One region of the Bradyrhizobium sp. 604_D8_N2_3 genome, then DNA from elsewhere that is predicted to be linked to it. Evidence: predicted binding sites of a transcription regulator. Region 1 holds the regulator's gene; the other holds the start of a gene.
The links. The regulator PhoB, encoded in region 1, activates phosphate uptake and scavenging genes when phosphate is short. The targets are predictions, from matches to a motif close to TGTCATNNANCTGTCAT.

Region 1 (3,410 bases):
AAGGTCGAGGAGCTGATCCAGGAGCTGTCCGAGAACTACACGATCGCGATCGTCACCCACAACATGCAGCAGGCGGCGCGCGTCTCCGACAAGACCGCCTTCATGTATCTCGGCGAGCTGATCGAGTTCGACGACACCAGCAAGATCTTCACGTCGCCGACCGACCGGCGCACGCAGGATTACATCACCGGCCGGTTCGGCTGAGGAGACGGAACATGGGTTCTGAACATACCGCAAAGGCCTTCGACACCGACCTCCAGGAACTCACGCGCCTGGTCGCCGAGATGGGCGGCATCGCCGAGCGCATGATCGTCGATTCCGTCGACGCGCTGATCCGCCGCGACGTCGCGCTCGGCCAGCGCGTCGTGACCATCGACGCCGAGCTCGACGCGCTCCAGAAGAAGATCGAGGAGCGCGCCGTTCTCACCATCGCGCGCCGCCAGCCGATGGCGGTGGATCTGCGCGAGATCGTCGGCGCCATGCGCGTCGCGACCGATCTCGAGCGGATCGGCGACCTCGCCAAGAACATGGGCAAGCGCGTCGCGGCGCTGGAGACGGATTTCCATCCGCTCAAGCTGTTCCGCGGTCTGGAGCACATGACCGACCTCGTGCAGCAACAGGTCAAGTCGGTGCTGGACGCCTATGCCGCGCACGATCTGCCGGCGGCAATGGCGGTGTGGAAGGGCGACGAGGAAGTCGACGCCATCTGCACCTCGCTGTTCCGCGAGCTCCTCACCTACATGATGGAGGATCCGCGCAACATCTCGTTCTGCATCCATCTGATGTTCTGCGCCAAGAACATCGAGCGCATCGGTGACCACGCCACCAACATCGCCGAGACCGTGTTCTACATGATCGAGGGCCAGGCGATCACCGACAAGCGGCCGAAGGGCGACATGACGACCTTCGCCACGACGGTCCCGAACACTTAAGGAGCGACGAACACCATGGGCGCACGCATTATGGTGGTTGAGGACGAGGAAGCTCTCACCGAGCTTCTCCGCTACAACCTCGAAGGCGACGGCTATGACGTCGAGACGGTGATGCGCGGCGACGATGCCGACACCCGCCTCAAGGAGCACATCCCCGATTTGATCGTGCTCGACTGGATGCTGCCGGGCCTCTCCGGCATCGAGCTGTGCCGGCGGCTGCGCACCCGGCCCGAGACCAAGCAGCTCCCGATCATCATGCTCACCGCGCGCGGCGAGGAGAGCGAGCGGGTGCGGGGCCTTGCGACCGGCGCCGACGACTACATCGTCAAGCCGTTCTCGGTCCCGGAGCTGCTGGCACGCGTGAAGGGCCTGCTCAGGCGCGCCAGCCCCGAGCGGCTCGCCACCGTGCTCGCCTATGGCGACATCGAGCTCGACCGCGACAAGCGTCGCGTGGCGCGCTCGGGCCGGCCGATCGATCTCGGCCCGACCGAATATCGCCTGCTGGAGTTCTTCCTGGAGCATCCCGGCCGCGTGTTCTCGCGCGAGCAGCTGCTCGACAGCGTCTGGGGCCGTGACATCTACATCGACGAGCGCACCGTCGACGTCCATATCGGGCGCCTGCGCAAGCTGCTCAATCTCGGCCGCGAGCAGGACCCGATCCGCACCGTCCGCGGCGCGGGCTACGCACTGGACGATCGCTTTGCGAAGGCGGAGCAAGCGTAAGGGGTTGCTGTGGCAGACGTGATTTAGCGGGCTGCCACCGCATCCTCGATGTCGTCCCTGCGAACGCAGGGACCCATAACCACAGGGAGTGGTTTGGCGAAGACTCGGAGTGATCATCCCGCGCAATAACTACGCGCCGGGATTATGGGTCCCTGCGTTCGCAGGGACGACACCGAGTGAGTTGAGCCGTCATCGCGTGACGGCGCCGTCTTCGTAGTCAGCTAATCCGATACCTCAGCGCGGACCCGGCTTCGCCGGCGCGCGCCGGCGATCGGCCGCGGGCTGATACGCCACGCGCGAGTGCTGGGCGCAGTAGGGCAGGCCGGAGAGCGCCTTGCCGCCGCAGAAGAAGAAATCCGGGCTCGAGGGATCGCCGACCGGCCAGTGGCAGGTGGCCTCGTTCAGCTCCAGCAGCGACAGCCGCTGGCTCATCGGCACGACGTTGTCGTAGGTGACCGGTTCGGCCTCGACCTCGACTTCGAAGGCTTGCGCCAGCGCGGTGTTGCCGCGCGCGATCGGGCGGGTCACCCGCATCATGTGCTGGGCGGGGCGTGCCTTGCGCGGCCGCGGCGCTGCCGATGAAGGGCTCTTGGCGCGGCCCGACAGGCCGAGCCGGTGCACTTTGCCGATTACGGCATTGCGGGTCACATTGCCGAGTTCAGCGGCGATCTGGCTGGCCGAAAGCCCGGCCTCCCAGAGCTTTTTCAGCTGCTCGACGCGATCATCCGACCAGGTCAAAACGGTCATTGCACCCTTTCCTTCGCCGGCGCCTGCCATCCTGGCGGCCGCACGGCGAATGCCTAAGCTTCGAAAAACCCGTGCCGCCAGAATCCCTTAAGGCTCGCCGGGCGCACCAGATGCGCCCGAACGCTTACGCCGGTACATGAGGACTTAGAGGATCAGAACTGCTGCACGAGATGTCGTATCTGACAAGCCAAACGCTACAATATGGCGTGACTCACGCGCAAGAGTCCGCCGACTCGCTTCCACATGTTCCGTGGCGGAAATACGCAAAATCGCCACCGCAAGACTACGGATTCTGCGTTTCGCGAGGCTTTCCGGGCGGCATTGACACCGGTTTCACCAGGCATAAGATAGTCTCGCGTGCCGCCCTTAAAAGGCGGCACGTTTCGTTTTCCGGGCCGGTCAATGGTGCGTTGCGCAATGCACGCTCACGCCGTCCGCAACATTCAAGTGATCGTCATGACTAACAGCGCAGCGCCGCATTTGCTCCCCGTTTTCGCCAGGTCCGACCTCGGTTTCGAGCGCGGTGAAGGCTGCTGGCTGATTGCGACCAATGGCGATCGCTATCTCGATTTCACCTCGGGCGTGGCGGTGAATGCGCTCGGCCATGCTCACCCTGCGTTGGTCAAAGCGTTGCAAGAGCAGGCCACCAAACTCTGGCACATGTCGAACCTGTTCCAGAGCCCGGACGGCGAGAAGCTCGCCGCGCGTCTGTGCAACGAAAGCTTCGCGGACTTCGTGTTCTTCTGCAATTCCGGCGCCGAAGCGCTGGAAGGTGTGATCAAGCTCGTCCGCCATCATCACTTCTCCAAGGGTCATCCGGAACGTTACCGCATCATCACCTTCGAAGGCGCCTTCCACGGCCGCACGCTGGCAACGCTCGCCGCGACCGGTTCGGCAAAATATCTCGAAGGGTTTGGCCCGCCGATGGACGGCTTCGACCAGGTCCCGCATGGCGATATCGACGCCGTCAAGAAGGCGATCGGTCCGCAGACCGCCGGCATCCTGATC
Region 2 (3,410 bases), 6.0 Mb from region 1:
GACGTCAACCGCGCCAGCCGCGAGGAGCTGTTGCGCGTGCCGGGCTTCGGCACCAAGGCGGTCGAACGCATCATCGCGACGCGGCGCACCACCACGATCCGCCTCTCCGATCTCGCGCGGCTGCATGTGCCCCGCAACAAGGCGCTGCCATTCATCGTCCTCAGCGATCACCGGCCCGCGCCGCATCGCCTCGACGAGGCGCGGCTGATCGAACGGTTCAAGCCGAAGGCAACACAATTGGGGTTTGGCTTCTGATGCAGTACATCACCCTCGACACCGAAACCGATTTCGACGGCTGGCGCAAAGCCGCGCGTAGCCTCGTGCTGCATCATGTGCAGCCAACCGATGTCACCTGGACCGTACAAGGCGGCGAAGCCGAGCTGTTTGCACCGCCCTCCCCGTCTCCGATATTTGAGGTGAACGACAGCACCTTTAACGTCTCGGCAAAATTCGTCGATCTCGCCAAGGCCGCGATCCTGCATCGCGACGGCGAGCGCTTTGCGATCCTCTATCGCCTGCTCTGGCGATTGAAGGACAATCACGATCTCATCGAGGTCGCGACCAATCCTGATGTCGCGCAAGTCACCGCCATGGCAAGAGCAGTCCATCGCGACGAGCACAAGATGCATGCCTTCGTGCGCTTCCGCGAGATCGGCCGCGAGCGCGCGGCGCATTACGTCGCCTGGTTCGAGCCGGAGCATTACATCGTCGAGCTTGCCGCGCCGTTCTTTGCCAAGCGCTTCGCCGACATGCCATGGTCGATCCTGACACCCGATCTGTGTGCGCATTGGGATGGCCACGCGCTCTCGTTCACGTCGGGCGTGAGCAAGAGCGAAGCACCCGGCGAAGACCGGCTCGAGGAAACCTGGCGGCGCTACTACGCCAGCATCTTCAACCCGGCGCGGCTGAAGGTGAAGGCGATGCAGACGGAGATGCCGAAGAAATACTGGAGGAACCTGCCCGAGGCGTCGATCATTAAGCCCTTGATCGAGGACGCCGAGCGCATGACCGGCGCCATGATCGCCAATGCCGCAACCGATCCGCACAAGCCCCAGAAGCGGCCGGAGGCTCCGATGCCACGCAAGCTGGCTGCCGACGATCTCGAAGCGCTCCGCGAGGAGGCCGCGCACTGCCGCGCCTGCCCGCTCTACAAGGACGCGACGCAGACCGTGTTCGGCGAGGGCCCGAAAGACGCGACCATCATGCTGGTCGGCGAGCAGCCCGGCGACAAGGAAGACCTCGCCGGCCACCCCTTCATCGGCCCGGCCGGCCAGATGCTCGACCGTGCGCTTCAGGAAGCCGGCGTCGACCGCAACAAGGTCTACGTCACCAACGCGGTCAAGCACTTCAAATTCGTGCCGCGCGGAAAGATCCGTCTGCACCAGAAGCCGGCGACGCCGGAGATCCGGGCGTGCCGGCAATGGTACGAGCGGGAAGTTTCGGCAATCCAGCCCGAGCTCATCGTGGCAATGGGCGCCACCGCCGCGCAGAGCGTGTTCGGCAAGATCACCCCGATCGGCAAGACCCGTGGCCGGCTCATAGATATGCCCGAGGGACGCAAGGCACTGGTGACGGTGCACCCGTCCTATCTGTTGCGGCTGCCTGATCCGGAAGCCAAAGTGCTGGAATATCAGCGCTTTGTCGAAGACCTGAAGATTGCCGCCAGTTTGCAGAAGAAAGCCCCACGCGCCGCCTAAATACTGGCGAATACTGGTGGGAAAGCGACTTTAGGACGCAGTTGTCATCCAGCCTTCAAATCCATCGCGGACAATAGCCCCTTCAAATTAGTTAAGGGGCGTCCAAAAATGACAGACGTTGCATTCGACCGTGCGGTAGGCGATCCGACGCCCGTCCAGCCGGCTTCCAGGCCAAATCTCGACAAGGGTTTTAACCCGCTCACGATGATCCTGTTCTTCGGCATCCTTGCCGCAGGCCTGCTGTTCGTTGCCTACAGCATCTATGTCGACGTCAACGCGACCGGCACGAAGGTGACGACCTTCCTGCCCTACATCCTCTTGTTCGTCGCGCTGCTGATCGCGCTCGGCTTCGAATTCGTCAACGGCTTCCACGACACCGCCAACGCGGTGGCGACCGTGATCTACACCCATTCGCTGCCGGCTGAATTCGCGGTGATGTGGTCGGGCTTCTTCAACTTCCTCGGCGTGCTGCTGTCCTCCGGCGCGGTCGCGTTCGGCATCGTCTCGCTGCTGCCGGTCGAGCTGATCCTCCAGGTCGGCTCCAGCGCCGGCTTCGCCATGGTGTTCGCACTCTTGATCGCCGCGATCATCTGGAACCTCGGTACCTGGTATTTCGGCCTGCCCGCCTCCTCCTCGCACACGCTGATCGGCTCGATCATCGGCGTCGGCATCGCCAATGCCGTCATGCGCGGCCGCGACGGCACCTCGGGCGTCGACTGGAGCAAGGCCACCGAGATCGGCTACGCGCTGCTGCTGTCGCCGCTGTTCGGTTTCATCTGCGCCGCCGTGCTGCTGCTGCTGCTCAAGTTCATCGTGCGCAACCCTGCGCTCTATGCCGCGCCCGAAGGCAACAAGGCGCCGCCGCTCTGGATCCGCGGCCTGCTGATCGCAACCTGCACCGGCGTCAGCTTCGCCCACGGCTCGAACGACGGCCAGAAGGGCATGGGCCTGATCATGCTGATCCTGATCGGCACCGTGCCGACCGCTTACGCGCTCAACCGCGCGCTGCCGGAGAGCCAGGTCGCCCAGTTCCAGAAGGTCTCGGAGGCCGCCTCCAAGGTGATCGCGGCCAAGGGCGCCGGTCACTCGATCATCGGCGATCCTCGTCCTGCGGTGACGCAGTACATCACCTCGCACCACATCAGCGAAGGCACCTACCCCTCGCTGTCGGTGCTGGTGAAGGATGTCGGCGACCAGGTCGCGAAGTACGGCTCGCTCAACAAGGTACCGGCGGAAGTGGTCGGCAACACCCGTAACGACATGTACCTGACCTCGGAAGCGATCCGCTTCCTGATGAAGGACAAGGAAAACGACCTCAACAAGGAAGAGGTCGCGACCTTGAACGCCTACAAGGGCGGCCTCGATAGCGCCACGAAGTTCATCCCGACCTGGGTGAAGGTCGCCGTCGCCATCGCGCTCGGCCTCGGCACCATGGTCGGCTGGAAGCGCATCGTCGTCACCGTCGGTGAGAAGATCGGCAAGACCCATCTCACCTACGCACAGGGCGCCTCCGCCGAGCTGGTCGCCGCCGCCACGATCGGCGCCGCCGACGTGTTCGGCCTGCCGGTCTCGACCACCCACGTGCTGTCGTCGGGTGTCGCCGGCACCATGGCCGCGAACGGCTCGGGCCTGCAGATGGCGACCATCCGCAACCTGCTGATGGCCTGGGTGCTGACGCTGCCCTGCGCGATCGCGCTGTCGGCCACGCTGTAT

Region 2: a site for PhoB is predicted at 1,740-1,756, ahead of AB7245_RS14500 (inorganic phosphate transporter). Genes of this name have one in related genera too.

Annotation. Positions count from the first base shown of each region.
Region 1 covers NZ_JBPWPM010000001.1:9,011,095-9,014,504, reverse strand. The annotation lists gene pstB (phosphate ABC transporter ATP-binding protein PstB) at 1-204, shown strand, start outside; gene phoU (phosphate signaling complex protein PhoU) at 216-932, shown strand; gene phoB (phosphate regulon transcriptional regulator PhoB) at 948-1,655, shown strand; gene AB7245_RS43350 (GcrA family cell cycle regulator) at 1,890-2,402, opposite strand; gene AB7245_RS43345 (aspartate aminotransferase family protein) at 2,859-3,410, shown strand, end outside.
Region 2 covers NZ_JBPWPM010000001.1:3,051,776-3,055,185, reverse strand. The annotation lists gene AB7245_RS14510 (putative DNA modification/repair radical SAM protein) at 1-255, shown strand, start outside; gene AB7245_RS14505 (UdgX family uracil-DNA binding protein) at 255-1,697, shown strand; gene AB7245_RS14500 (inorganic phosphate transporter) at 1,806-3,410, shown strand, end outside.